Regions from separate parts of the Kitasatospora sp. NPDC096204 genome, predicted to be linked through region 4. Evidence: riboswitches for the same ligand, from Rfam matches in the RefSeq annotation. Region 4 holds a riboswitch; each other region holds the start of a gene.
What was found. Region 4 has a riboswitch for cobalamin ahead of ACIQ87_RS04410 (FecCD family ABC transporter permease). Riboswitches for the same ligand answer to the same signal wherever they lie in the genome.

Region 1 (7,123 bases), on a different contig from region 4:
CGGCCCGATCACCCTGCGGGAGCTGGCCGAGCGACTGACCGCCGACCCGCCGTACACCACCGTCATCGTGGACGATCTGGTGCGGCGCGGGCTCGCCGAACGCATCACCAACCCGGCCGACCGGCGCTCCAAGCTGGTCCACCTCACCGAGGAGGGCGAGGCGAAGGCGGCGCTCGCCACCGGGATCCTCACCACCCCGCCGGACGCGCTGCTCGGGCTGCCGCCGGAGGACCTGCGCGCGCTCGACCGGGTGCTGGCGAAGCTGTTGGACTGAGGCCGCGGCCGGTTCACCACGGGAGGCCGCCGGCCGTCAGGGGTCAGCCGTCCGAGCGCCGGAGCAGGTAGGTGTCCATGATCCAGCCCTTGCGCTGCCGGGCCCGCTCGCGCAGTTCACGGATCCGCGGTGCCGCCTCGGCGAGCGGCCCGGAGTCAAGCACCTCGTCTTGGGTGCCGAGGTAGGCGCCGTAGTGGATCTCCAGCCCCTCGGGGTCGATCTCGGTGAAGGCGGCCCGGCCGTCGAGCATCACCACCACGTCGTCCACCCCCTCGGGAAAGCCCTCCGCCAGGCGGCGTCCGGTGGTGATCTGCACCGGGCGGCCGACCCTGGTCAGCGTGGTGCGGTGCCGGGCGGCGAGCGCGGAGACGCTGCTGATGCCCGGGATGACCTGGTACTCGAACGGCGCGCCGCCCCGGGTGGACACGTCGTCCACCACGGCGATGACGCTGTCGTAGAGGGCCGGGTCGCCCCAGACCAGGAACGCGCCGCTCTCGCCCGGGCCGAGGTGCTCGGCGAGCAGCCGTTCGACCAGGTCGGCGCGGCGGACGCGCCAGTCGTCCACGGCGGCCGCGTACGCCGGGGTCGTGCGGTCCCGCTCGGCGTCCGGCACCTCGACCACCCGGTGCCCGGGCCGTCCGTGCTCGGCCAGCATCCGGCGGCGCAGCGCGATCAGGTCCTGCCGTTCCTCGCTCTTGTCGAGGATGAAGAAGACGTCGGTGCGACCGATCGCCTTGACCGCCTGCAGGGTGAGGTGGTCCGGGTCGCCCGCACCGATGCCGATGACGAAGATGTGCCGCATGGGGGACATTCTGCCGTCCGCCCCGGCGTACGGCCCCGGGGGCCGTACGTGGCCGACCGAAGCGGTGGGCGGTGGCTGTGAGCTGCGCGGATGGACGTAAGCTGGCGGGGCAGCTGGTTCGCCCCGCCCGCCGGGCGGGGTGTCGTCACGAGGGAACCCGGCGGGAGTCCGGGACCGCCCCGCAGCGGCGAGCGGCAACGACCGCCGTCCTGCGCGCCGCGCCCGGCAACGGGTCCGGGGGGCGACGACCGGTGGGTGTCCGTCCCGGTTCGGCCGGGAGGGCGCGCCCACGAGTCCGAGGACGTGCCGCTGCCCGCGTGCCGTGGTGGCCCGCGGCCCACCACGACCCCGAGGGCGGGCCGATGGTGCGGGCGGGCCGTATACGGACGGCTGCCCGCTCCTTCGCGTGCCCGAGGTGCGCGACCTCACGAAGGAGAGTTCCGTGCAGCGGAACGCCGACCACGATTCCTCCGGCGCCATGACGGGCGGGCCGTCGCTGTGACCAGTCCCGCTGTCCTCTCCCGCACCCCGGCCGACTCGGCGGTCACCCTCGCCCACATCATGAGTGACCACGACACCAACCTCTACGGTTCGGTGCACGGCGGCGTGATGATGAAGCTGATCGACGACGCGGCCGCCGCCGCCGCGGGCCGGCACGCCGGTGTTCCCGCGGTCACCGTCTCCGTCCGGGAGATGTCGTTCCTCGCGCCCGTCCGGGCGGGAGACCTCCTCACCGTCCGCGCCCGGGTCGGCCGCGTCGGGCGGACCTCGATGGACGTGTCGGTGGAGGTGACCTCGGAGCGGTGGAACCTCGCCGGGCCGGTGACCCGGGTGGCGACGGCGGAGCTGGTCTTCGTGGCGGTCGACTCGGACGGCAGGCCCCACCCGGTGCCCGAGCTGCTCCCGGAGGACGGCGGCCCCGACAAGCTGCGCGGGCCTTCGGCCGAGTAACCGTACGCGGCGGCGACGTCCCACGATACGGACGCCTTTCGGGATTTGCGCCTCGACGGCGACGTCTTGCCCCTAAGCTGGCGACGCAGCTGGTTCGCCCCGTCCGCCAGGCGGGGTGTCGCAAGAGGGAACCCGGTGACGCCTTTCGACTGGCCAGTCCGGGACTGCCCCGCAGCGGTGAGTGGGAACGACCGCCGTCATACGCACTGGACCCGGGACGGGTCTGGGAAGCGACGGCCAGTAGGTGTCCGCCCCGGTTTCGGCCGGATGGGCGCGCCCGCGAGTCCGAAGACCTGCCACTGCCCGTACGCGACCGTTCGCGTGCGGCCATCCGGTGACCTCGTGGGCGGGTCGGCGACCATACCAGGCGGAGCCGTGCACGGGTGCGGGTGCCCGTCCGGTTCGTCATCCCTTCGCGTCCTCGTGCCACCACCGGTGCACTTGAGGATTCAGGCTCGCGAAGGAGAGTCCCTTGACAGCGAAGTCCGCCGCCGCGGCGTCCGTGGCCACCGCGTACGGCTACCCCCGGCAGGGTCGTAACCGTGAACTGAAGAAGGCGATCGAGGGCTACTGGAAGGGCGCGGTCACGGCCGAGGCGCTGCTGTCGACCGCGGCCGACCTGCGCCGGACCAACTGGGCCCAGCTCGCCGGGGCGGGGATCGGGGAGGTCCCGACCGGTGACTTCTCGTTCTACGACCACGTGTTGGACGCCAGCGTGGCGGTCGGCGCGATCCCGCCGCGGCACCGGGAGGCGGTCGACGCCGACCCGCTGGACGGGTACTTCGCGATGGCGCGCGGCAACCAGGACGTCGCGCCGCTGGAGATGACCAAGTGGTTCGACACCAACTACCACTACCTGGTGCCGGAGTTGGGGCCGGACACGGTGTTCGCCGCGAACCCGGCCAAGGCGGTCGGCGAGTTCGAGGAGGCCCTCGCGCTCGGCCACACCGCCCGTCCGGTGCTGGTCGGCCCGGTGACCTACCTGCTGCTGGCCAAGCCGGCCCCCGGGGTGGCCGAGGACTTCCAGCCGGTCACCCTGCTGGACCGGCTGCTGTCGGTCTACGCGAAGCTGCTCGCGGCGCTCAGGGCCGCGGGCGCCGAGTGGGTCCAGCTGGACGAGCCCGCGCTGGTCCAGGACCGGACCCCGGCCGAGCTGAACGCCGCCTCCCGGGCCTACCGCGAGCTCGGCGCCCTCACCGAGCGGCCCAAGCTGCTGATCGCGAGCTACTTCGACCGGCTCGGCGAGGCACTGTCGGTGTTGGCCAAAGCCCCGGTGGAGGGCCTGGCGCTGGACTTCACCGGCCCGGCCGCCGCCAACCTGGAGGACCTCGCCGCCGTCGGCGGCCTGCCCGGCAAGCGGCTGGTCGCCGGGGTGATCGACGGGCGCAACATCTGGATCAACGACCTGGAGAAGTCGCTGTCCACCCTGGCGACCCTGTTGGGCCTCGCCGACACCGTCGACGTCGCGCCGTCCTGCTCCCTGCTACACGTCCCGCTCGACGCCGCCGCCGAACGGGAGTTGGACCCGCAGATCGCCCGCTGGCTGGCCTTCGCCCGGCAGAAGGCCGGCGAGGCGGCGCTGCTCGCCCGCGGCCTGCGCGAGGGCACCGGCGCGATCACCGCCGAGCTCGCCGCCAACCGCGCCGACCTCGCCTCCCGCGCAAACTCCCCGATCACCCACGACCCGGCGGTGCGCGCCCGGGCCGCCGCCGTCACCGCCGACGACACCCGCCGGGCCCAGGCCTACCCGCAGCGGGCCGAGGCCCAGCGCGCCCGGCTCGGCCTGCCGCTGCTGCCGACCACCACCATCGGCTCCTTCCCGCAGACCACCGAACTGCGCACCGCACGCGCCGATCTGACAGTGGGTCGGATCGACGCGACCGCCTACCGGGAGCGGATGGAGGCCGAGGTCCGCGAGGTCATCGCCTACCAGGAGAAGGCCGGCCTGGACGTCCTGGTGCACGGCGAGCCCGAACGCAACGACATGGTCCAGTACTTCGCCGAGCAACTCACCGGCTACCTCGCCACCCGGCACGGCTGGGTCCAGTCGTACGGCACCCGATACGTACGCCCGCCGGTGCTGGCCGGGGACATCTCCCGCCCGCACCCGATGACCACCGATTGGTTCGGCTACGCGCAGAGCCTGACCGACCGCCCGGTCAAGGGCATGCTCACCGGCCCGGTCACCATGCTCGCCTGGTCCTTCGTCCGTGACGACCAGCCGCTTGCCGACACTGCCCGCCAGGTCGCCCTCGCCCTGCGCGACGAGGTCGGCGACCTGGAAGCGGCGGGCGCGGCCGTGGTGCAGGTGGACGAGCCGGCCCTGCGCGAGACCCTCCCGCTGCGGGCCGCCGCCCGCCCGGCGTACCTGGACTGGGCCACTGAGGCCTTCCGGCTTGCCACTTCCGGGGTGCGGGCCGACACCCAGATCCACACCCACATGTGCTACGCCGAGTTCGGCGCGATCATGACCGCGATCGACGACCTCGACGCGGACGTCATCTCGCTGGAGGCCACCCGCTCCCACATGGAGGTGGCCGGTGAACTCGCCGAGGCGGGCTACCCGCGCGAGGTGGGCCCCGGCGTCTGGGACATCCACTCGCCGCGCGTCCCCGGCACTGCGGAGGCGGTCTCCCTGCTGCGCGCCGGCCTGGCGGCGATCCCGGCGGAGCGGCTCTGGGGCAACCCGGACTGCGGGTTGAAGACCCGCGGCTGGGCGGAGACCCGGGCCTCGCTGGAGAGCCTGGTCGGCGCCGCCCGGACGTTGCGCGCCGAACTGGCCGGCTGACGGGGAGGGCGGCTGACGGGAGCCGGAGCGGGCGCGGTGAGGCCGCCGCGCCCGCTCCGGCCGGCCACCTAGCCGGCCCCGCGGCTCGGGTGGTCACGGGTTGACCCAGCCGGCGGTCAGGGTCTGCACGGCCGAGCCGTCGAGGTCCCTGAGCTTCACCCCGGCGAAGGCCCGGGCGGCGTCGGAGGTGAGCAGCCGGAAGGCGGGGCGCTCGGCGTCGAGCAGGCCGAGGATCCGCCCGGCCACGTCCTCGGCCGCCTGCGCGTCGGCGAAGGCGTCGCGGGTGCGGTCCAGGTAGTCGGCCAGGGCCGGCGCGTACGGCCCGGCCTGCTCGGCGGCGTCGTCCGTGAGGCCCACGTTGTTGACGAACTCGCTGGCCACCGCGCCCGGTTCGACCACGCTGACGGACACCCCGGCGGTGGCCGCGACCGGGGCGAGGGACTCCATGAAGCCCTCCACCGCGAACTTGGCGGCGCAGTACGCCTCGTTGAAGGGCTGGCCGACCACGCCGCCGACGCTGGTCACGGTCAGCACCCTGCCCCTGCTCGCCCGCAGCAGGGGCAGGGCGGCCTTGGTGACGTGCAGCACGCCGAAGAAGTTGACCTCCATGACGGCGCGGACGTCGTCGACGCTCTCCTGCTCCAGGGTGCCGATGTGGCCGGCGCCGGCGTTGTTGACCAGGGCGTCCAGCCGGTCGACGCCGGCCAGGCAGGCCTCGACCGAGGCCGGGTCGGTGACGTCCAGCGCCCGGACGTCGACGGTGACCCCGGCCTGCTCGGCGGCGGCCCGCAGCGGGCCGGCCTTCGCGGTGTTCCGCATGGTCGCGATCACGTGCCAGCCGCCGCGGGCCGCGGCGACGGCGGTGGCCAGGCCGATGCCGGAGGAGGTGCCGGTGATCAGGACGGTCTTGTTGCTCATCGCGCTGGACTCCATATGCTTATGGTCCATAACCAATATGATCCATAACTATGCGGCCCGATATTTCTCCCTGTCAAGCACCTCGATACCCTGGTGGTCATGCCCCACCCATCGGATGACCTCACCCAGGAGATCGTCGGACTCTTCGCGGCCGTCAACCGCCGCTACGGCCGGGAGTCCGAGGCGGCCGCGGCGGTCCACGAGCTGACCGCGCTGCAGGCCAAGGCGCTGCTCGCGGCCGAAGCACCGGTCCCGACCCGCCGGATCGCCGAGAAGCTGCACGCGGAGCCGTCCAACGTGACGGTGATCATCGACCGGCTGGAGTCCCGCGGCCTGGTCGAGCGCAGCGTCGACCCCGCCGACCGCCGCGTGAAGCGGGTCGCCGCCACCGCCGCCGGGCGCGAGGTCGCCGCCGACCTGCGCGCCCGGATGCCCTTCGCCGGGGATCCGCTGGCCCGGCTCGGCGCCGAGCAGCGCGAGTCCCTGCGCGAGCTCCTGCGGCTGGTCCTGGAGGCGTGACGAAAGCCCCCCGGACGGTTGTCCGGGGGGCTGCGGCCCTTCCCTCGGAACTCCCTCGGAGTCCCTTCGGAAAGTCTCGGGGGGGGGAATTCCCCTTCGGATGGGGCTACTTCGCGCCGAAGGCCTTCTCGATGTCCTCGACGACCTTCTCCGCCGCGATCGGGCCGGAGCTGCTGCTCCACACCTGGCCGTCGACGCCCGTGAGCTGGTTGCCGCCCACCGCCTTGAGGCGGGTGAAGGCCTCCTGCTTGCGGGCGGTCTCCAGGGCCTTCTCGCCGTCGGCGTTCAGGGTGGCGACGAACACCCGGTCGGCGTCGGCCTTGTTGAGGTTCTCCAGGGACAGCGGGTCCGAGTGGGGCTGGGCGCCCAGGCCGTCGGCGATCGGCATGGTGCCGGCCTTCTTCAGCAGGTCGCCGGGCATGTTGGTGGTGTTCATCACGATCGGCCCGTTGGGCATCCAGCGCATCACCACGGCGCTGCCGCTCCTGCCCTCGCCGGCCCTGGCGGCGCGCTTGTCCAGCGCGTCCAGCTTGGCCGTCAGGTCGGCCTTGTGGCCGAGCGCGTCGCCGTACACGGCGAGCACCGAGCGCCAGTCGCCGGCCTTGGGGACGATGGTCGGGGCGACCGCGGAGAGCTTCTCGTACTGCGACTTCTCGATGCCCGAGGAGGCCAGGATGAGGTCGGGGGTGGCCTTGAGGATGGCCTCGATGTTGGGCTCCTTGACCGTGGCCACCAGCGGGATGCCGTCGGCCTTCAGGTAGGCGGGGGCGGTGGTGCCGCCACGGCTGGAGCTGGTGCCGACCGGGGTGACGCCGAGTGAGAGCGCGGTGTCCAGCGAGGTGTCGTTGAGGGCGACGACCCGCTTGGCCTC
Region 2 (7,123 bases), on a different contig from region 4:
GAGGCCGCGTCAGATCCGCCCGCCACGCGGTCCCTTCGTCAACCGGGAGCCGGAACTCGCCGCGCTGACCCGGGCTCTGGGGCGGGTCGAGGAGGACGGGCTCGGGGTCGTGGTGTTCACCGGCCTCGGTGGGGTCGGCAAGACCGAGCTGATCGCCAAGTTCGCCAGGGACCACCGGGAGCACTTCCCGGGCGGGGACCTCTACGCCGACCTGAAGGCCTACCGGCACCACGGCGGGGTGGACCTGCCCGAGTTGCTGGCCGGCTTCCTGCGTGCCCTCGGCACCGAGCCCCCGGTCGTGGAGGCCGAGCGGTTCACGGCGTTCCGCACCGCCACCGCCGAGCGCCGGTGCCTGTTCTTCCTGGACAACGTCGAGCACGCCGCGGAGGTCCGCGCGCTGATCCCGTCCGGTGGACTGGTGGTGGTCGCGAGCCGGCGGCGGTTGCCCGCGCTGCGGACGGACGGTGCCGAGGTGTGCCGGCTCGGGCCGCTGAGCGCGACGGCGGGCGCCGAACTGGTGCGCGGCTGGGTGGGCGCCGCGCGGGGCACCGACGGGGAACTGGCGGAGCTGGTCGGGCTGTGCGGCGGGCTGCCGCTCGCGCTGAACGCGGTCGGGAGCCAACTGCTGGACCGGGACAGCCTGCCGGTCGGCCGGGTGGTGGCCGAACTGCGGGACCGGGAAGGCGGGTTGGCGATGCTGGAGGACGAGGAGAGCGATCTCGGCGCGACCTACGACCTGGTCTACGAGCGGCTGTCGGCGCGGGGCCGGGCGCTCTATCACCTGATCGGCGTACACCCCGGCCCCTTCGTGTCCGCCGAACTGGCGCGCGCGGTCGGCGTCGAGCGGGCCGAGCGGGCGATCGCGGAACTGCGTGACGTCCACCTGTTGGACGAGGTGGTGGACGACGACGAGGGTGAGAACCGCTACCGGGCCCACGACGTGGTGCGGCTGCACGCCTACGGCCGGACCCAGGAGCTGCCCGACCGCGGGGCCCTCCTCGCCGCCGTCGTGGCGTACTACCGGGGCCGGGCGTCGGTCGCCGACCGTGCGATGGCCGCGAAACGGCTCCGCCTCCAGGACCCGAGCGGTGACGAGCTGCCCCGCTTCCCCTCCGACACCGCCGCGCTGGAGTGGCTGTACGCCGAGCGCGCCAACTTCCGCGCGGTGCTGGAGTCGGCGGCCGAGCAGGGGTGGCACGGCGAGGTGTGGCGGCTCTGCGAGTCGCTCTGGCTGCTGTACCACGACCGCAAGCTCTACCAGGACTGGATCGCCACCCACCGGATCGGCATCGAGTCGGCGCAGTGGGACAACCAGCCCGCCGCCGTGGTCCGGATGCGCAACCAGTTGGCCCGCGCCTACTACGAGCGGAAGGAATTCCGGCTCGCCGCCGAGCAGTTGGCGCTCGCCACCGAGCAGGTGCCGCTGGTGGCCGACCGGCAGGTGCTGGGGGTGCTCTACGAGACGGACGGTCTGCTCTGCCTGGCCGACGGCCGTCCCGGCGACGCGGTGGAGCGGTTCACCCTGGCCCTCGCGGAGAACCGGGGTGACGACCACGGCGAGATCGTCCAGGGCTACAACCTGGCGCAGGCGCTGATCGCGGACGGGCGTGCGCAGGAGGCGCTGACCGTGCTGGCCGGGGCCACTGGCCAGGCCGAGCGGACGCGGGACGTCGACATGCTGATGAAGCTGCCGCTGGTCCGGGCCCGGGCCCACCGGGCGCTGGGGCAGCTGGACCTCGCCCTCGCCCAGGCCCAGGACTGTGCCCGGCGGGCCAAGCACCGGAGCCAGTACGCGAAGGAGGCGCAGGCGCACACCCTGCTCGCCTCCCTCGCCGAGGAGCGGGGCGACGAGGAACTGGCCGAGCGCAGCCGTGCGCGGCTGCGGGAGCTGCGGGGCTAGACGCGCCTCAGGGCCCGGTACGGAACGACACCCGGGTGCGGTGCTCGCCGGTGCGGACGGTGAGCCCGTGGTCGGGGAGGGCGGCCGGGGCGCCGCCTTCGGCGAGCCAGCAGGCCACGGCGGAGCCGAGCAGCAGCGGGTCGATCGCCGGGTCGGGGTGGTTCCAGTCCGGTTCGGCGCGGGCCTCCAGCAGCAGGCCGGTGCGCAGCCGGAGCAGGTGGCGGGCCGGGCCGAGGGCGGCCACCGCGACGGCGAGGCCGGGGAGTTCGGCGGCGGTGTCGGCGAGCCAGCGGGCGGCGGGGAGTTCGGCGTGCACCTCGGTGCGGGCGAGGACCTCGGCGGTGTAGCGCAGGGCGTCGCCGGGGTGGTCGTCGGTGAGGGCGTGGAAGCCGCGCGGGGCGTGGTCGTCCGGGTCGAAGGGGTAGCGCCGGAGGCTGACGTCGGTGCCCTCGCTCCGCCCCTCGACGTCGTACGCGGTGGGCCCCTCGGCGGCTGGGTGCGGGACGGGCCTGGGGTAGGGCGGCAGGGCCGGTTCGTCCCGGGGTTCGTCCAGCTCCTTCAGGAAGGAGTAGAGCAGGGGGCGCAGCAGGCGGGCGGACTCGCCGCGGTGGGCGAGCGACCGGTCGGTGATGCCGCTCAGGTCGGCCGGCTCCCGGGCCAGGGCCAGTTCGAGCTGGGCGGTGAGGTCCCCGTCGGGGTCGAGGACGGGTGCGGCCTGGCCGAAGGCGTAGCTGGGGGAGCGCGGGTCGAGTTCGGCGGCGCCGGTGGCGACGAGCAGGGTGCGGTTCGGTGGTCCAGGGCGGCGCCGTAGACGGTGACCGAGCCGTGGTCGCCGATCACGCAGTCGGCGGCGACCAGTGCGGCCTGCCAGCCCTGGTGGGGCGGGATCAGGCGCAGGCCCATCCGGCGGGCGGCGGCGAGCAGCGCCTCGGGGTCGTGCCGGCTCCACACGTTGGGGTGCAGGACGACGGCCACCGTGTACTCGTCGGCGGGCAGTTGGCGGACCAGCCGCTGGGGCAGGTCGGGGTGGCGGCCGAATAACGAGTGCTCGCTCCAGGTGGAGCTGACGACGACGAGCCGTCGGCCGCCGACGGCGCCGAGCGCCGCGCGGTAGCCGTCGCGGGAGCGCCGGCTGCCGAGCATCCGGTCGAAGCACGGGTCGCCGACGACCCGGGCGACGTCCAGCGCCTCGGGGCAGGAGTCCCGCAGCCGGTCCAGCTGCTCGGGGTGGGAGAGGCCGAGGACGTCGACGAACACCCTTCCATGGTGGGTGAGTTCGTTGCGGGACAGGCCGGCGGCGCTGACCGTGTCGCCGGTGGACTCGGTGACCAGGCGGTTGTAGCCGGCGCCGTGCGGGAGGACGACGAGGCGGGCGTCCAGGCGGTGCATGGAGGAGTGGACGGCGCAGGCGACGGCCAGGTCGAAGCGGCGGCGGACGGCGTCCTCCCAGTCCAGCACGGTGAAGCCGGACAGGCCGTGCAGGTACTCGTCCAGGGCGCGGTCGGCGAAGGCGGAGCCGGGGTTGACGGTGAAGTAGCGCTCGATGCCGTCCGGGCTCAGCAGGGTGAGGACGTCCAGGACCCGGGTGGCCGAGGTGAGGGTGCGGGCGACCGCCAGCACGCGTGCCCTGACCGGTCGGGTGTTCCAGCGGTCGGCGGGCCAGGCGTGGGGGTGGGACGGCACACCATGATCGTACTCATCCGGCCGGGCCGCGGCGCGGTTCCGAGCGCCGGTCAGCCCGCCGCCGCGCTGGGCTCGTGGTGCTCGGCGGCGGCGCACTCGTCGAGCAGGGGGCGCATGGCCTCGTCCACGAGCCGGTAGCGCACCACTCGTCCGTCCCGGTCGCCGGTGACCACGCCGGCCGTGCGGAGCAGCCGCAGGGCCTGGGAGACGGCCGGGTCGCGCATGCCGGTGGCGACCGCGAGATCGGTGACGGCGAGCGGCCCGGCCCGGTGGAGGGCGAGCAACAGGGAGAGCCGGCCCGGGTCCGCGAGCAGGGAGAACCGCTCGGACCAGGACCGGACGTGGGTGCGGTCGCCGATCGCGGCGATGGCCTCGCAGACCCGGTGCCCGTCGATGGTGCGGTGGCCCGCGCGGTCCTCCGGTACGAGATGCATGCGGACATTCTCGCAGGCGGGGGCCTGTGATCCTGGACACCTGCGTAGGTGCGCAGCCTTGCATGGGTCGGGGCGGGGCCCTACGGTGTTCCCCGCCGTGGTGCTCGGGAAGACCGGTGACGGACCCTCAGGGGTCCCAGCCCGGAGCGGCCCTCGCCACTGTGATCGGGTCGCTCCTCCGCCTACGGAGGAGCGTCGTCCGTACCCATGAAGCCACTGGGCGCCTCGCGCGCCTGGGAAGGCGGGTACGGGTGTTCCCGTCAGCCAGGAGACCGGCCACGGCATCTCACGAGGTTTTCCACGAGGTGCTGGAGCGTGATCCGCATGACCCTGCCCGAAACCGTTTCCGCCGGGCCCGAACCGGGCCCCTCCGTGCTGCCCGCCTTCAGATGGCGGCGCGAGGACACCGTCCGTACGGCCGGGCTGATGGCGGTGATCGTGGCCATGCACGTGGTGGCCTTCGGCACGCTGATCTTCCTGGTCGCACCCGAGCGGTACGCGGTCGGTACCCAGGTCTTCGGGGTGGGCCTGGGTATCACCGCGTACACCCTCGGCATGCGGCACGCCTTCGACGCCGACCACATCGCGGTGATCGACAACACCACCCGCAAGCTGATGGCGGACGGCAAGCGGCCGGTCTCGGTGGGCTTCTGGTTCGCCCTCGGGCACTCCTCGATGGTGGTGCTGATGGCCGCCCTGGTGGCGGGCGGCGCGCAGCTGGCGAACACGCTGATGGACGACGAGTCGGCCACCCACAAGTGGCTGGGCATGGTCGGCACGACGGCCTCCGGCGCCTTCCTCTACCTGATCGGCGCGCTCAACCTGGCGGCGCTGCTCGGCATCCTCAAGGTGTTCCGCTCGATGCGGGCCGGGCAGTTCGACGAGAAGGAGCTGGAGGCGCACCTCGACTCGCGCGGCTTCATGGCCAGGGTGCTGAACCGGGCGACCCGTTCGATCACCCGGCCGGGGCAGATGTTTCCGGTCGGCATGGTGCTGGGCCTGGGCTTCGACACCGCGACCGAGGTCACCCTGATGGTGATGGCCGGCTCGGGTGCGGCCTCCGGGCTGCCGTGGTACGCGATCGTCTGCCTGCCGCTGCTGTTCGCGGCCGGGATGAGCCTGTTCGACACCCTGGACGGGACGTTCATGAACTTCGCGTACCAGTGGGCCTTCGCCAACCCGGTGCGGAAGGTGTACTACAACCTGACCATCACCGGTCTGTCGATCGCGGTGGCCTTCGTCATCGGCACCATCGAGCTGGTCGGGGTGCTGCACGAGAAGCTCGATCTGACCGACCCGGTCACCGGGTTCATCGCGGACATCTCGCTGGACAACGTCGGCTACGCCATCGCCGGGCTGTTCGTGGTCGTCTGGGCGATCGCGATCGGGTACTGGAAGCTCGCCCGGGTCGAGAAGCGCTGGACGCCACGGAACCCGTGACCGGGCCGGCTGCCGGCCTCCGAGCAGGCGGAACGGCGCCACCCCGAACCCGGGGCGGCGCCGTTCGGCGCGTGCGGGGTCAGCGCTCCTCGCGGAAGTCGACGTGCCGGCCGGCGGCGGGGTCGTACTTGCGCAGGACCATCCGGTCCGGGTCGTTGCGGCGGTTCTTGCGGGTCACGTACGTGAAGCCGGTGCCGGCGGTGGAGCGGAGCTTGATCACCGGGCGCAGTTCGCTGCGGGCCATCGGGTCCTCCTGGGGCCTGGGTGTCCGGCCCCGGGTGTCGGACCGGGACCGGGTGCCGAAATGGAAGTCGTTTTCACTGGAGGAGAACGCGGGCCTGGCCCTGCCCATTCCCGGACGCCGGGGCCCCGGGGCGCCGCCGAAGAGGGCGCGGCGGGTCGGGGAGCGGGGCACGGCGCGGTCGCGCGGGGGCGTGCAAGGGGCACCGGGGGTTCTGTCGGGGGCGCTCGGCGGGCGGTTCGGGCCGGGGGTTCGTAGGCTCGACGCATGGCGGATGCGTACGCGGGGCGGCGGGAGCGGGTGAGGGAGCACTGCGGTGCGGCCGGGGCCGATGCGGCGCTGATCACCCGTGCGGCGAACGTGCGGTACCTGACGGGCTGCGCGCCCTGCGGGGCGAGCCTGCTGCTGACCAGAGAGCGGGCCCTGCTCGCGCTGCCGGACGACCTGCCGCCGGACGACACCGGTGAGCACCTGATCGCTCCGGACGTCACCCGGCTGCCGGTGGCGGCCGGGACGGACACCGCGCTGGCCGCCGCGTCGGCCGCCGCGCGCTCGGGGGTGGCGGGCCTCGCGGTGGAGGAGCACGACCTGACCGTCAGCCGGCACCGGGCGGTCGGCGGCCTGACCGAGGGGGCCCGACTGGTGGACCTCGGCCAGACCGTGGAGCGGCTGCGGGTGGTCAAGGACGAGCACGAGATCGCCGACCTGCGGATCGCCGCCGAGATCGCCGACCAGGCGCTCGGCGAGCTGCTGGAGTCGATCCTGGTCGGCCGCACCGAGCGGCACCTGGCGATGGAGCTGGAGCGCCGGATGATCGACCACGGCGCCGACCGGGCGGCCTTCCCGGTCTCGGTCGGTACCGGCAGCCACTCCGGCCAGGCCGCCCACCAGCCGACCGACCGCCGGGTGGAGGAGGGCGACTTCCTGACCGTGGTGATGGGCGCCCAGTACCGCGGCTACGGCGTCTCCACCGCCCGCACCTTCGTGATCGGCGCCGCTCCCGCGCCCTGGCAGGTGGAGCTGCACCGGCTGGTCTTCCGGGCCCAGCGGGCCGGGCGGGAGGCGCTCGGACCAGGGGTGGAGCAGTGCGTACCCGACCGGGCCGCCCGGCAGGTCCTGGAGGCGGCCGGCCACACCGAGGCCTCCCCGCACCCGGTGGGCCACGGCATCGGGCTGGAGATCCGGGAGGCCCCGCGACTCGGTCCGGCGGACATGGGTAAACTGGACAGCCGCGTACCGGTCACCGTCGGCCCAGGGGTCCACCTCCCGGGCAGGGGCGGGGTCCGGATCGAGGACACGCTCGTCGTGCGCCCCCTCGAAGAGGGCGGGCCCGAGCTGCTCACCATCACCACCAAGGAGCTCCTCGCCCTGTGACCGCGGCCCCCGGGCCGTGGGCGGCAGGACGCACCCCCTTGGTTCCTTGAC
Region 3 (7,123 bases), on a different contig from region 4:
ATGTAGTCGGGGCCGACCTTGTGCGGCGACACCGCCAGCCCGCGCGCGGCGAGCGCCGCGATCAGGCCGGTGGCGACGGTGGTCTTGCCGGCGCCCGAGGAGGGCGCGGCGACCACGAGGCGGGGAACGGTGCGGGGAACGGTGCGGGGGGCGAGGCGGGGGGCGGTGCCGGGGGCGGTGTTCAACGGTCTACCACTCGATGCCGCGCTGGCCCTTGCGGCCGGCGTCCATGGGGTGCTTGACCTTGGTCATCTCGGTGACCAGGTCGGCGAATCCGGTCAGCGCCTCGGGCGCGTACCGGCCGGTGATGACGACGTGCTGGCTGCCCGGGCGGTTCTCCAGCACGGACACCACCTCGTCCGGGTCGATCCACCCCCAGTGCATCGGGTAGGTGAACTCGTCCAGCACGTAGAAGCGGTAGGTCTCGGCCGCGAGGTCGCGCTTGACCTGCTCCCAACCCTCCTTGGCCGCCTCCTCGCTGGACATCTCCTGCTCGGCGGAGCGCTGGATCCAGGACCAGCCGGAGCCCATCTTGTGCCAGTCGACGGTGCCGCCCTCGCCGGAGGCGCCGAGCACGCGCAGCGCGTTCTCCTCGCCGACCTTCCACTTGGCGGACTTCACGAACTGGAACACCCCGACCGACCAGCCCTGGTTCCAGGCCCGCAGGGCCATGCCGAAAGCGGCTGTGGACTTGCCCTTGCCCGGGCCGGTGTGCACGGCGGTGATCGGCTGCGTGCGGCGCTGACGCGTCGTCAGGCCGTCGTCGGGGACGCTCTCGGGGACACCCTTGGGCATGTCGGCTCAGGCCGCCTTTCGCATCGTGGTGGTCGCGCGGTTCGCGGAGCGGTTCGCGGAGTGGTTCGTGGAGCGGTTCGTGGAGCGGTTCTCGCGGACGAGCGAGGCGACGCCCTCGGGGCGCAGCTCGTCCAGGCTGACGGCGGTGCCGCCGAGCAGTCCGGCCAGGGTGCGGGCCAGGCCCAGGCGGACCGGGCCGGACTCGCAGTCCAGCACCACGCTCGCCGTACCCTGCGCCGCGAACAGCGCGGCCGCGCGCTGGGACTGCGCCAGCGCGTCCCGCCCGCCGGTGGCCCGGCCGTCGGTCACCACGACCAGCAGCGGGCGCCGGTTCGGGTCGCGCAGCCGCTCCACCCGCAGCACCTCGTGCGCCCGCAGCAGGCCGGCGGCCAGCGGGGTCCGCCCGCCGGTGGGCAGCGACTCCAGCCGGGCCGCGCCGACCTCCACCGAGGAGGTGGGCGGCAGCGCCAACTCGGCGTCCGCGCCCCGGAAGGTGATCATGCCGATCTTGTCGCGGCGCTGGTAGGCGTCCATCAGCAGCGACAGCACCGCGCCCTTGACGGCGGTCATCCGCTGCCGGGCGGCCATCGAGCCGGAGGCGTCCACCACGAACAGCACCAGGTTGGACTCCCGTCCCTGGCGCACCTGTTCGCGGAAGTCGTCCTTGCGCAGCAGCAGCGCCCGCCCGCTGCGCCCGCGCGTCGCCTGGTGCGGCGCGGCGGCCTGGAGGGTCGCGGTCAGGTGCAGCCGGGCGAGCGCGCCCTGCGGGCGGCGGGCGCGGATGGTGTGCCCGCCGGTGGTCTCGGCGGGGGAGCGGCGGCCCTGGGCGCCGTGCCCGGTGCCCTTGACGGTGAACAGCCTGGTCCGGAACGGGTCCCCGGCCGCGACCGGCGCCGACTCCCGTGCGGGGGCCGGGTGTTGGGCCGGTATGGGCGGCTGCGTGGGCGCGTCGGCACCCTCGGCGGCGGGAGCCTCGGGTGCGGGAGCTTCGGGAGCGGGCGCCTCGGAGCCGCCGTCGGACGGCTCGGGTGCGCCACCGCCGTCAGGGCCACCGCCGTCGGGTCCGCCGTCGGGGCCGTCGTCCTGCGGCCCCCCGTCCGGCCCGCCGTCGCCGTCCGGGCCGGGCCCGTCGCCCTCGGGCTCCGGATCGTCCTGGGCGTGCTCCTCCAGCGTGCGGTCCAGCTGCTCCTCGTCCAGTCCCGGCGCGTCGAAGGGGTTGCGACGGCGCCGGTGCGGCAGCGCCAGCCGGGCGGCCCGTCGGACGTCCTCCTCCAGCACCTCGGTGCGCCCGTCCCAGGCGGCCAGCGCGACGGCGGTGCGGGCCATCACGATGTCCGCGCGCAGCCCGTCCACCTCGAACGCGGCGCACACGGCGGTGATCTGACGCAGAGCCACATCGGTAAGCTCGACGGCGGGCAGCAACTCCCGTGCGGTGGTGATGCGTTCGGCGAGCGCCCGTTCCTCTCCGGCGAACCGCGCGGCGAAGCCGGCCGGGTCCGCGTCGTACGCCAGCCGGCGGCGGACCACCTCGGCGCGCTCGACCGGGTCCCGGGTGGCGGCGATCTCGACGGTCAGGCCGAACCGGTCGAGCAGCTGCGGCCGCAGCTCGCCCTCCTCCGGGTTCATGGTGCCGACCAGCAGGAACCGGGCCGCGTGCCGCACCGACACGCCCTCGCGCTCGACGTACGAGCGCCCCATCGCGGCGGCGTCCAGCAGCAGGTCCACCACGTGGTCCTGGAGCAGGTTCACCTCGTCGATGTACAGCACGCCGCGGTGCGCCCTGGCGAGCAGTCCGGGCTCGTACGCCTTGACGCCCTCGGCCAGCGCCCGCTCCAGGTCCAGTGAGCCGACGATCCGGTCCTCGGTCACGCCGACCGGCAACTCGACCAGCTGGGCGGGGTGTTCGGACGCGGACGGGACGGCGTGCGGCCCGTCCGGGCACTGCGGGTCGGGTGCGGCCGGGTCGCAGGCGAAGCGGCAGTCGTCCACGGTGGCGATGGACGGCAGCAGGCCGGCCAGCGCGCGCACCATCGTCGACTTCGCGGTGCCCTTCTCGCCGCGCACCAGCACGCCGCCCACGGCCGGGGAGACCGCGTTCAGCAGCAGCCCGAGCCGCAGGTCGGCCATGCCGACGATCGCGGTGAACGGATAGCGGACGTCGGTCATGCGTCACTCCCAGGGGCCCCGGGCGGGAGGAACGGCAGCGATCCGGCCGCCGGCACCCCGCCCTCGATCAGCTTCCACAGCGCGTCGGTGTCCGCGTGCTCCTCGATCAGGTCGCCCAGCCGGTCCAGCCGGGCCTCGCGCGCCGCGGCGAAGGAGGTGTCCGGCGCCGGGACGAACGCCCGCCCGGACAACTCGGCGACTTCGCACAGGAGTTCGCGACGGAATCCGTCGTTCTCCAGCGCGCCGTGCCAGGTCGTGCCCCAGACCGCGCCCACCCGGCAGCCGTCCAGGAAGGCGTCCCCGCCCTCGACCGTCACCACTCCGTGGTGGATCTCGTAGCCCTCGACCCGCTGCCCGTACGCCTCGCCGACGGGGCGGGCCAGCACCTTCTCGGCGCCGAACCGCACGTGCGTCGGCAGCAGCCCGAGGCCCTCGACGGCGCCCGCCTTCGACTCGACCTCGTCCACGATCGAGTGCGCCAGCATCTGGTAGCCGCCGCAGACCCCGAGGACCGGCAGGCCGGCCGCCGCGCGCGCCCGCAGGGCCGGCTCCAGGCCGCGCTCGCGCAGCCAGGCGAGGTCCGCGACGGTGGCCCGGGTGCCGGGCAGCACCACCAGGTCGGCGTCGGCCAGCTCCTCCGGCCTGGTCGCCCAGCGCACCAGCACGCCCGGCTCCTGCGCGAGCGCGTCCACGTCGGTGAAGTTGGACAGCCGGGGGAAGCGCACCACGGCCACCCGCAGCACGTCCGCGCCGAGCGGCCCGGGCCCGTCCGCCCGGTCCACCACCGTGGACAGGTCCAGCGAGTCCTCGGCGTCCAGCCAGAGCCCGGGCAGCATCGGCAGCGTGCCCAGCACCGGACGGCCGGTCAGCTCGCGCAGCATGTCCAGCCCGGGCGCCAGCAGCCGCGCGTCGCCGCGGAACTTGTTGACGAACCAGCCCGCCACGTGCCGCTGGTCCTCCGCCGACAGCAGCGCCAGCGTCCCGTACATCGCCGCGAAGACCCCGCCCCGGTCGATGTCCCCGACCACCACCACCGGCAGGGCGGCGGCCGTGGCCAGGCCCATGTTGGCGATGTCACGGTCGCGCAGGTTGATCTCGGCGGGCGAGCCCGCGCCCTCGCAGACCACCACGTCGTAGCGGCGGCGCAGGTCGGCCAGGCACTCCAGGGAGCGCTCCAGCAGGACGGGCTTGCGCTCGCGATAGTCCAGCGCGCCCACCTCGGCCACCGGTCTGCCGAGCAGCACCACCTGGCTGCGGCCGTCCGCGCCCGGCTTGAGCAGCACCGGGTTCATCGCCGCCTCCGGCTCCACCCGGGCGGCCTGCGCCTGCATCGCCTGGGCGCGGCCGATCTCGGCGCCGTCGGAGGTGACGAAGGAGTTCAGTGACATGTTCTGCGCCTTGAACGGCGCGACCCGCACGCCCTGGCGGGCGAGCCAACGGCAGATCCCGGCCGTCACCACGCTCTTGCCCGCGTCCGAGGTCGTCCCCGCGACCAGCAGTGCGTTGCTCATCCCCGTCCCCTTCTCTTCGGCGACTTCCGCTCCAGCAGCACCCGCAGCAGGACGTGCCCCGCGACCGTCGTACCCAGCGCCAGCGCGCCCACCCGCCGGGAGAGCGCGCAGGCCCGCTCGATGTCGTCCACCGTCACCGGCCGGAGCTCCGCGCCCAGTACCGGCCGGTTCTCCACACGCTCGCCGTACCGCAGCGCCCCGCCCAACCGGACGCCCACCGCGCCGGCGAACGCCGACTCGGCCTGGCCCGCGTTCGGGCTCGGGTGCGCGGAGCCGTCGCGCCGCCAGACCCGCCAGGCCGTCCGGGGCTCGGGCGCGGCGGCCACCGTCAGCAGCGCCGTCAGCCGGGCGCCGGGCCAGCCCGCCAGGTCGTCCAGCCGGGCCGAGGCCCAGCCGAACCGGGCGTAGCGCGGCGAGCGGTGGCCCACCATGGCGTCCAGGGTGTTCACGGCGCGGAAGGCGAGCAGGCCGGGCGTGCCGGCCAGGGCGCCCCAGGTCAGCGCGTTGACCACGGCGTCGGCGGTGTTCTCCGCCACCGACTCGACCACCGCCCGGGCGATCTGCTCCCCGTCCAGCGCGCTCGGATCCCGCCCGCACAGGTGCGGCAGCCGTTCCCGGGCGGCCGTGAGGTCGCCCGCCGCCAGCGAACGGCCGATGGTGCGCGCCTCCCGGGTCAGCGAGGTGCCGCCGAGCACCGTCCAGGTCGCGGCCGCCGCCAGCGCCGCCCGGCCCAGCGGGCGCCGGCCCACCGTACGGTCCAGGGCGAGCGCGCCCGCCGCGACCGCGCCCACGCACAGCGCCGTGTACCCGGCCCCGGCGGCGCGGTCGTCGCGCCACAGCCGCCGCTCCAGCCGGGTCGCGGCGCTGCCGAAGACGGCCACCGGGTGGCCCCGGCGGGGGTCGGCGAAGCGGGCGTCGGCGGCGTAGCCCGCGACGGCGCCGAGCGCGAACGCGGCGGCGCGGGTCAGCGGGCGCGCGGAAGGGGAAGACGCGGGCGGGGTCATCGGTCGCACGGCGGAGGGCAGCTCGGGGTCGGGCAGGGCGGGGCAGCCTGCATCGCGTGCGTGTCCTCACTCAGGGTCCGCGCCCTGGATCGACGTGACGGCGGCGAGAGTCTCCTGGCTTCCGGGTCGAACGCACCCTCGGAGCCTTCCAGCGGCCGTCGACGGCCCGCCGTGGCGATGTTCCGAGCGTGCTCCCCGGTGACAGTGGCGGGACCGCGCCGGACTTCCACCGGCTTCCTCTCCATGCCTCCGTTTGGCCCCAGGATCCCATCACGGGCCCGAACCGGGAGTCAACCGAGGTCACGGAGGGGTTGGTCACACGCGGACGCCGCTGACGCCCCGTGGGGCCGGTCGGCGCGGCGGGCCGAGGACGGGGTCTGCCGCTGCCCTCGTCCGCTGCCTTCGCCCTCCCGGGGCCGGCCGTCCTTACCGTCCTCACCGTCCGTCTCCGGCGCCACCTCGGCAGCGCGGGGCCGCCGGCTCCTCGGCAGGGCCGGCCCGCCGCCCGGGTGACCCGGACGGCCCAGCCCGGTGGCCGGGCGGGCGGGGCGCCGGTGAACTGGTGCCCGAACACCGTCCGGTCCGTGAGCAGGAGAGCGGGGAGCGAAATGCGTTGGGGAACCGCAGCCGTCGTGGCGGCCGCCGCGGTCGGGGCCGCCGTGCTGGTGATCGGCCGTCGGGCCTCCGAGCGGATGGTCCGTCCGGTGACCACCGTTCAGGAGTCCGCTCCGGTCGTCGTCCGCGGCCTCGCCCCCGGCCGGGTCACCTTCACCCGCGGCCCCGGGAGCCTGCGCCCCGGCCGCTGGGCGGTCGAGTGGGCGGACGGCGGGCACGCGGTCGTCGAGGAGATCCTGCACGGCGACGAGCAGGAGGTCACCCGCCGGCTGGTCCGCGCCGACCGGGGCACCCTCGCCTCCGGCACCGAGGTCCGCTTCACCCCACGGGTCCACCTCGGCGACCCCACCGAGGCGCTCGGCCTCGCCTTCGCCGACACCGCCGTCGACGGCGAGCTCGGCGCCCTTCCCGCCTGGCAGCTCGACGGCAAGCGCGGCACCTGGGTGATCCTGGTGCACGGCCCCGGGGCCGACCGCCGGCAGACCCTTCCGGTGCTCCCCGTCCTCGACCGGCTCGGCCTGCCCGCCCTCGCCGTCACCTACCGCGGCGACCGGGGTGCCCCCGGCTCCCCGGACGGGCTCAGCCACTTCGGCGAGACCGAGTGGCGCGACGTCGAGGCGGCGGTACGGCTGGCGCTCGACAGCGGCGCCGGCAAGGTGATCCTCTACGGCTGGTCCCTCGGCGCGACCATGGTCCTCCACACGGCGGCCCACTCCGCCTGGTCGCACGCCGTCCGCGGCCTGGTCCTCGACTCGCCCGTGCTCGACCTCCCGGCGTCCGCCCGCCGGGACGCCGCCCGCTCCGGCTTCCCGGGCGTCGCGGCGGAGCTCGGCGCCCTCGCCGCCGAAGGCCGGACCGGCGTCGACCTCGCCGACTTCGGCCGCATCGCCGAGGGCGCCGACCTGCGGGTGCCCACCCTCCTCCTGCACAGCCCCGAGGACCGGATCGCCCCCTTCGGCACCGCCGAGAAGCTGGCCGCCGCCCGCCGCGACGTGGTCAGCCTCCAGGCCTTTCCCGGCGCCGACCACGCGA
Region 4 (7,123 bases):
CGGCTCGGACGTCGGCTCGGTGGGGTGGCTCATCCGCTGGGCGTCCTTCGGGTGCGCTTCGTCGTTGGCGGCGAGGCCGGGAACGCTCGCCTGGGTCGGTACGGCAGGTCCCGCCGTCGCGAGGCCGGTACGGTCCAGATCACTCACGGCCATTCCCCCGTTCCGTTCCGGGAGCACCGGGGCCGACGGCCCCGGAATCGTCTCGTTGGTCGTACCGCGTGGGTGGCGGTACCGGGAGCCGTCCGTCGGGCCCCGGGGCGGGGATCGGCGGACGGCCCTTGCGCGGGTGCTGCTCGGTCGTGCGGTTCGGCTCGGCGCCCGGCTAGTGGGTGGGAGAGCCGCCGCGCTTCTTGTGCAGGCTGATCGACACGGTGTTGTCCTCGCCGACCGAGGAGTCGACCTCGCCGGCCAGGGCGGAGAGCACCGTCCAGGCGAAGGTGTCCCGCTCGGGGGCCTTGCCGTCGGTGGTCGGGGCGGAGACGGTGACCTTGAGCGAGTCGCCGACCAGCCGGAACTCGCAGGACAGGACGGAGCCCGGCACCGCCTGCTGGAGCAGGATGGCGCAGGCCTCGTCGACCGCGATCCGCAGGTCCTCGATCTCGTCGAGCGTGAAGTCCAGCCGGGCCGCCAACCCGGCCGTCGCTGTTCGCAGGACGGAGAGGTAGGCCCCGGCTGCGGGCAGCCGGACCTCCACGAAGTCCTGAACACCGAGATCGCCGTCGATCTGGGACACCCTTGCCTCCTGGGTGACGCGCTGTGCCTTCTGTGGTACCCCGCTTGTTACCGCTTGCCACCCCCGAAGGGGGGCCCGGCGCGGCGGATCCGCCATCGCTCTGCCTTCCGCAACCCCGGTTCGGGAGTTACTCATGGTAAGGCATTGCGACGCAGGGTGGCAGACCCTTTCCCCGGACTCCGAAGGGCTGTTCAGCGCCGTCCGGCGTCGGCCAGCGCCTCGTCGGTGAGCCGGTACACCGTCCACTCGTCCATCGGCACCGCGCCGATGGACTTGTAGAAGTCGATCGAGGGCTGGTTCCAGTCCAGGACCGACCACTCGACCCGGGAGTAGCCGCGCTCGACGGCGATCCGGGCCAGTTCCAGCAGCAGCGCCTTGCCGTGGCCGCCGCCGCGGGACTGCGGGCGGACGTACAGGTCCTCCAGGTAGATCCCGTGGGTGCCGCGCCAGGTCGAGAAGTTGCGGAACCAGACGGCGAAGCCGACCGGCTCGCCGGTGGTGTCGTCCTCGGCGATCAGCCCGAACAGGGCCGGGTTCTCGCCGAACAGGGCCTGGTGCAGCTGCTCCTCGGTGGCCTTCGCCTCGTGCAGTGCCTGCTCGTACTCCGCGAGTTCGCGGATCATGGCGTGGATGACGGGGACGTCGGTGGCGACGGCGGTGCGGATCATGCCAGTGAGCCTACTGCCCGGGACCGGTCTCGTCCCAGGCCTGGACGGAGGTCTGGTCGACGATCCGGCCGTCCCGCAGCCCGGCCATCGAGGACATCAGCACCCGGACGCCGTCCGGGTACCGGCAGGACTCCAGGAAGGCGACGTGGTCGCCCTGGACCACCACCTGTTCCAGCTTGTGGGTCATCTCGCGGCTGTAGATGTCGTCCAGCATGGCGCCGATCTCCTCCCGCCCGTGCATCACCAGGGGGTGGCTGGGCTGGGTCTTGCGATCGACCATGCGCAGTTCGGCGTCCTCCGCGTAGAGCGCGAGGAGGGTCTCGGCGTCGCGGCGCTCGATGCCCTGGCGCAGTGCGCGGGTGTCGAAGGCGGCGGGGGCCGCCGTGGTGGTCATGATCTCGCTCCTCCGGTCGGGGTCCGTCGGCTCGTACCTTGAGCGTACGCCCGCGGCCACCGGCCCGGAGGAGCGTGACCGGGGTCGGTCAGCGGGCCGGGACGGTGCGCAGGTACTCGGCCAGTGCGCCGATCGCGGCCGGGTTGCGCGGGCTCTCCACCAGGTCGACGTAGTCCATGACGAAGATCCGGTCGTTGCGGATCGCGTCGACGCCGGCCAGCGGAGGGAAGGACTTGAGGAATTTCCGCTTCTCCTCGGCGCCGGTGCTGCCGTAGTCGTTGATCACGATCACCTCGGGGTCGCGCTGCACCACGCTCTCCCAGCCGGCCGTGAGCCAGGTGTCGGTGAGGTCGCCCATGACGTTGGTCCCGCCGGCCTTGGCGATGATCTCGTTGGCGGCGGCGAACTTCCCCGCGGTGTACGGCTTGTCCTGCCCGCTGTCGTACAGGAAGACGGACGGGCGGCGCTCGGGCTGCGGGACGGCGGCGATCCGCGCCTTGAAGTCGGCGATCAGCCCGTCGGCGCGGTCCCTGACGTCGAAGACCTCGCCGAGGTTGGCCAGGTCGGTGTAGAGCGCCTCCAGCGGGTCCATCACGCCGCGCTCGGTGCCCTTGCCGCTGCGGCAGGACTCGCTGAGCACGTACGAGTCGATGCCGAGCGCCTTGAGGGTCTGCGGGGTGACGCCGCGGCCCTCGTCGAAGCCGTAGTGCCAGCCGGCGAAGACCAGGTCGGCCTTGGCGTCCAGGGCGATCTCCTTGGTGATGATCTGCTTGGAGAGCCACTTCGTCTGCCGGTAGCCGTCCTTCCAGGCGACCTGGTCGATCTTCCCCTTGTCGTCGGGCATCACGTAGCCGGCCATCCGGTCGGCGAGGCCGAGGGAGAGCATCAGTTCGGTGATGCCGACGTCGTTGGTCACCACCCGGGCGGGCTTCCGTTCGAAGGTGAGCTTCTCGCCGCAGTTGTCCACCGTCACCGGGTAGTGGGCGGAGGCGGCGGCGGTCTCCCTGGGGGCGATCTCGGCCCCACAGGCGGTGAGTCCGAGGGCGAGCAGGGCGGTGGCGGCAACGGCCTTGGTGCGCACGGTGGTTCCTCCGGAGGGGGGTCAGGCGGAGCGGTCGAGACGGTCGAACAGCAGCTGGAGGGCGCCGCTCTCCGGGTGCCGCACCGGGGTGGCCCGGACGCCGAACACCTCGGCCAGCAGGGCGGGTCGGAGCACCTCCTCGGGCGTGCCGGAGGCGACGATCCGGCCGGCCCGCAGCACGTACAGCAGGTCGCAGTGACCCGCCGCCAGGTTGAGGTCGTGCAGCGCGGTGAGCACCGTCGGGCCGGCCTCGCGGGCGAGGGCCAGCACCTCCAACTGGTGGGCGATGTCGAGGTGGTTGGTGGGTTCGTCCAGCACCAGCAGGCGCGGCTCCTGGACCAGGGCGCGGGCGAACAGCACCCGCTGCTTCTCGCCCCCGGACAGGCTCAGGAAGCCGCGTTCGGCGAGGTGCCAGGCCCGGACCTTGCGCAGCGCCTCGGCGCAGCGCCGCGCGTCCCCGTCGGTGGGGGCGCCGAAGCCGCGGCGGTGCGGCAGCCGGCCCATCGCGACCACCTCGGCGACGGTGAAGTCGAACTCGGCGGAGTGCTCCTGGGTCAGCGCGGCCACCCGGCGGGCCGTCTCGCGGGCGGTGAGGGCGTGCAGGTCGTCGCCGGCCAGCCGGACCGCGCCGCCGGCCGGCTTCAGCACCCGGTAGACGCAGCGCAGCAGCGTCGACTTGCCGCTGCCGTTCGGGCCGATGAGCCCGACCACCTGTCCGGCGGCGGCCGCCAGGCTCACCTCGTGGACCAGCCGGGTGCCGGCCAGCTCCACCGAGACGGCGTCGACGGCGAGGTCCTGGGCCGGCCCGGTCGCGGTGTCCACCGCGGTCACGTCGGTCACCGGGTGCCTCCGAAGGACTGGCCGCGGCGGCGCATCATCAGCAGGAAGGCGGGCACGCCGAGCACCGCGGTGAACACCCCGACGGGCAGTTCGGCGGGCGCCAGCAGGGTGCGCGAGGCGATGTCCACCCAGACCAGCAGCAGGGCTCCGGCGAGCGGGGCGATCAGCAGCACCCGGCGGTGCCCGGCGCCGACCAGCATCCGGGCCAGGTGCGGCATCAGCAGCCCGACGAAGCCGATCGCCCCGCTGACCGCGACCACGGTGCCGGTGACGGCGGCGGTCACCACGAACAGTTCGCGGCGCAGCCGGTCCGGGTCCACGCCGAGCGAGGCGGAGGTCTCGTCGCCCATCGCGAGCGCGTCCAGCCGCCCGGCGGCGCAGGCCAGACAGGCGAGGCCGGCCAGGACGGTGACGGCGGCGATCGGCACCGAGCCCCAGGTGGCGCCGCCGAGGCTGCCGAGCAGCCACATCATGGCGTCCCGGGCGGCCTCGCCGCGGTCGGCGGCGAAGACCATCAGGGTGGTGGCGGCGGAGAACCCGTAGGACAGGGCGGTGCCGGTGAGCACCAGGCGCAGCGGGGTGAGCCCGTGCGCCGTGCGGGCGGCGAGGTAGACCAGCGTCATGGCGGTCAGCGCGGAACCGAAGGCGGAGGCGGAGATCGCCCACACGCCGAGCGAGGCGAAGGCGCCGAACAGCAGGACGGCGTTGGCGCCGACGGCCGCGCCGGAGGAGATGCCGAGGACGAAGGGGTCGGCCAGCGCGTTGCGCACCAGGGCCTGGACGGCGACGCCGCAGGCGGCCAGTCCGGCGCCGACCACGGCGGCCAGCACGGTGCGCGGCAGCCGGATCTCCCAGACGATCGCGTACGCGGCCGCCTCGTCCGCGTCCAGCCGACCGCCCGTCAGCCCGGCGCCCAGCAGCCGCAGCACCCGGGGCAGGCCGAGCCCGGAGGAGCCGAGGGCGACCCCGCAGACCAGCGAGAGCAGGAGGGCGGCGCCGAGGCCCGCGGCGAGCGGGACGACGGGTATGCGACGAGTGGGCGGGCCGACTGCACGGTCTGCGGGTGCGCGGTTCACGGGTGCGCCTTGCCTCGGGCCGGGGGTGCGCCGGGGCGGGCGCGGGCCGGGGCGTGCCGGAGCGCCGTTCCCCTCGCAGTCCACGGCGAGTTGTCGGGAGTTCGGCGGCCGAGGGCGATCGGGCTGGCGCGGCCGTACGGGCTGGTACGGGCCGTGCTCACCGTTGCGGGTCAGCGCCGGATTCACACCGGACTTCTCCCTCGGACGCCCTGGCAGCATAACAGCCACTCAGGGCAGGCAACCCTTACCGGTCGGGGATCGGGCGTGAACGCACGACCGCCCCCGTCCGGCGGTCCGGACGGGGGCGGTCGGGTGGCGACGCGTCAGGCTCAGGCCTGCTTGGTCTCCCAGAAGATCTTGTCGACCTCGGCGATCAGGTCCAGCAGGGCCTGGCCGGTGGCCGGGTCGGTGGACGCCTTGGCGGCCGAGGCGGCCTTCAGGGTGTCGTTGATCAGCTGGTGCAGCTGCGGGTACTTCTCGAAGTGCGGGGCCTTGAAGTAGTCGCTCCACAGCACCGAGATGTGGTGCTTGACGGCCTCGGCGCGCTGCTCCTTGATGATGATGGCGCGGGCGCGGAAGTGCGGGTCCTCGTTGGCCTGGTACTTCTCCTGGGTGGCCTTGACGGACTCGGCCTCGAGCTTGGCCTGCGCGGGGTCGTACACGCCGCAGGGCAGGTCGCAGTGGGCGTGGGCGGTGGCGCGCGGTGCAAACAGACGAGAGAACATGGGAGTCCTTCCTTAGATCGTCTTCCCGCGCCCGAGATTACCCTTCCGCCCTCCCGGTTTCGCGATCGGGCGGCGGGCCTAGGGCGAAAGACGGACCCGGAACCGGGGTATTCCGGACATCGGAGCGCTGACGGCCCGTACGGCAGACTGGGGGACGGGCGGAGCGGGAGGAGGAGTCGTGGCGCGGAGTACGCGACCGGAGGACGTCGGAGCCGGGGACCGGGGCGGAGTGCTGCCGTTCGGGCTGGTCGACGTGGCGGGGCCGTCGATGGTCCCGACCCTGCGCGAGGGCGACCGGCTGCTGGTCCGCTACGGCGCGCCGATCCGGCCGGGCGCGGTGGTGGTCTTCCGGCACCCCTTCCAGCAGGACCTGCTGGTGGTGAAGCGGGCCGCCGAGCGCCGGCCCAAGGGCTGGTGGCTGCTGTCCGACAACCGCCCGGTGGACAGCGACAGCCGCAGCTACGGCGCCGTCCCGGACGAGCTGGTGCTCGGCCGGGTGCTGCTGCGGCTGAGCCCGAGCCCGGTCTGGCTGGCGCCGGGGCGCCGGCTGGAGCGGCTGCTGCTCACCCCGCGGCTGGCCCGGGTGCCGGGCCTGGCCCGCCGGTTCGGCGCCTGGGTGGAGGAGGTCTGAGGCCCTGGGGCCCCGACCTCCCGAGGCCCCGGGTTGCCGAGGGCCTAGGCCCGGGCGGCGGCCTCCGCCTCCTGGCGCTTGCGGGCCCGGTAGGCGGCCACGTTGGCGCGGGTCGCGCAGCGGTCCGAGCAGTAGCGGCGGGAGCGGTTGGTCGAGGTGTCCAGGTAGGCGTTGCGGCAGGGCGCGGCCTGGCAGATGCCGAGCCGGTCGGCGCCCAGCTCGGTCAGGTGGACGGCCAGGCCCATGCAGGCGACCGCGGTGAAGTGCGCGGTGGCGGTGGGGGAGTTGTCGGCCAGGTGCAGGTGCCAGCGCGGCCGCCCGGCGTCGTCCAGGTAGTCGTGCCCGGAGACCAGCGGGCTGACCGGGTACTCCATCAGCAGGCTGTTCAGCAGGTCGACGCCGCGGACCTCGTCGCCCTCGGCGGCGGCCTCGAAGACCCCGCGCAGCCTGGTCCGCACCGCCCGCAGCCGGGGCAGGTCGGACTCGTCGGCGAGGGCGGCGGCCCGCGAGGAGTCGGAGAACAGGCCGCGCACCGCCTCCACGGAGGTCAGCGTGTCGGTGCCGCGCTCGGGCTCCTCGGTGTTCACCAGCCGAACGGCGAGATCGGCGTAGGCGGCGAGCTCCACAGGGGTCCTTCCAGATTCGGTAACGGGCTGACTGCCTCCAGCCTATTACTCGTACGGCGTTCCGGCCTCCTTTCCCGGCGGGGAAAGGCCGGCGCCCGGCAGGACGGGTCTGCCGGGCGCCGACGGTACGGCCTAGAGCACCTTGGACAGGAAGGCCCTGGTGCGCTCGTGCTGCGGGTTGGTGAGCACCTCGCGGGGGTTGCCGGACTCGACCACCACACCGCCGTCCATGAACACCAGGGCGTCGCCGACCTCGCGGGCGAAGCCCATCTCGTGGGTGACGACCACCATGGTCATGCCCTCCTCGGCGAGGCCGCGCATGACGTCCAGGACGTCGCCGACCAGCTCC

Region 1: linked by a shared signal. The riboswitch ahead of metE (5-methyltetrahydropteroyltriglutamate--homocysteine S-methyltransferase) and the one ahead of ACIQ87_RS04410 (FecCD family ABC transporter permease) in region 4 are both predicted to bind cobalamin.
Region 2: linked by a shared signal. The riboswitch ahead of ACIQ87_RS16295 (HoxN/HupN/NixA family nickel/cobalt transporter) and the one ahead of ACIQ87_RS04410 (FecCD family ABC transporter permease) in region 4 are both predicted to bind cobalamin.
Region 3: linked by a shared signal. The riboswitch ahead of ACIQ87_RS13655 (cobalamin biosynthesis protein) and the one ahead of ACIQ87_RS04410 (FecCD family ABC transporter permease) in region 4 are both predicted to bind cobalamin.

The regions. Positions count from the first base shown of each region.
Region 1 covers NZ_JBIWFT010000001.1:59,964-67,086, forward strand. The annotation lists gene ACIQ87_RS00165 (MarR family winged helix-turn-helix transcriptional regulator) at 1-274, shown strand, start outside; gene cobF (precorrin-6A synthase (deacetylating)) at 318-1,076, opposite strand; gene ACIQ87_RS00175 (acyl-CoA thioesterase) at 1,575-2,027, shown strand; cobalamin riboswitch at 2,101-2,343, shown strand; gene metE (5-methyltetrahydropteroyltriglutamate--homocysteine S-methyltransferase) at 2,500-4,815, shown strand; gene ACIQ87_RS00185 (SDR family oxidoreductase) at 4,909-5,763, opposite strand; gene ACIQ87_RS00190 (MarR family winged helix-turn-helix transcriptional regulator) at 5,833-6,252, shown strand; gene ACIQ87_RS00195 (ABC transporter substrate-binding protein) at 6,359-7,123, opposite strand, start outside.
Region 2 covers NZ_JBIWFT010000013.1:26,212-33,334, forward strand. The annotation lists gene ACIQ87_RS16280 (AAA family ATPase) at 1-1,900, shown strand, start outside; gene ACIQ87_RS16285 (hypothetical protein) at 2,537-3,583, opposite strand; gene ACIQ87_RS16290 (ArsR/SmtB family transcription factor) at 3,634-4,017, opposite strand; cobalamin riboswitch at 4,099-4,313, shown strand; gene ACIQ87_RS16295 (HoxN/HupN/NixA family nickel/cobalt transporter) at 4,342-5,457, shown strand; gene rpmG (50S ribosomal protein L33) at 5,537-5,701, opposite strand; gene ACIQ87_RS16305 (M24 family metallopeptidase) at 5,966-7,072, shown strand.
Region 3 covers NZ_JBIWFT010000010.1:156,610-163,732, forward strand. The annotation lists gene ACIQ87_RS13635 (cobyrinate a,c-diamide synthase) at 1-185, opposite strand, end outside; gene cobO (cob(I)yrinic acid a,c-diamide adenosyltransferase) at 190-795, opposite strand; gene ACIQ87_RS13645 (putative cobaltochelatase) at 802-2,961, opposite strand; gene ACIQ87_RS13650 (cobyric acid synthase) at 2,958-4,472, opposite strand; gene ACIQ87_RS13655 (cobalamin biosynthesis protein) at 4,469-5,476, opposite strand; cobalamin riboswitch at 5,584-5,717, opposite strand; gene ACIQ87_RS13660 (alpha/beta hydrolase) at 6,085-7,123, shown strand, end outside.
Region 4 covers NZ_JBIWFT010000003.1:220,430-227,552, reverse strand. The annotation lists gene ACIQ87_RS04440 (RNA polymerase sigma factor SigF) at 1-153, opposite strand, end outside; gene ACIQ87_RS04435 (anti-sigma regulatory factor) at 323-733, opposite strand; gene ACIQ87_RS04430 (GNAT family N-acetyltransferase) at 925-1,401, opposite strand; gene ACIQ87_RS04425 (nuclear transport factor 2 family protein) at 1,412-1,795, opposite strand; gene ACIQ87_RS04420 (ABC transporter substrate-binding protein) at 1,884-2,876, opposite strand; gene ACIQ87_RS04415 (ABC transporter ATP-binding protein) at 2,898-3,707, opposite strand; gene ACIQ87_RS04410 (FecCD family ABC transporter permease) at 3,713-4,792, opposite strand; cobalamin riboswitch at 4,888-5,019, opposite strand; gene sodN (superoxide dismutase, Ni) at 5,122-5,517, opposite strand; gene sodX (nickel-type superoxide dismutase maturation protease) at 5,786-6,148, shown strand; gene ACIQ87_RS04395 (CGNR zinc finger domain-containing protein) at 6,193-6,774, opposite strand; gene ACIQ87_RS04390 (amino acid ABC transporter ATP-binding protein) at 6,907-7,123, opposite strand, start outside.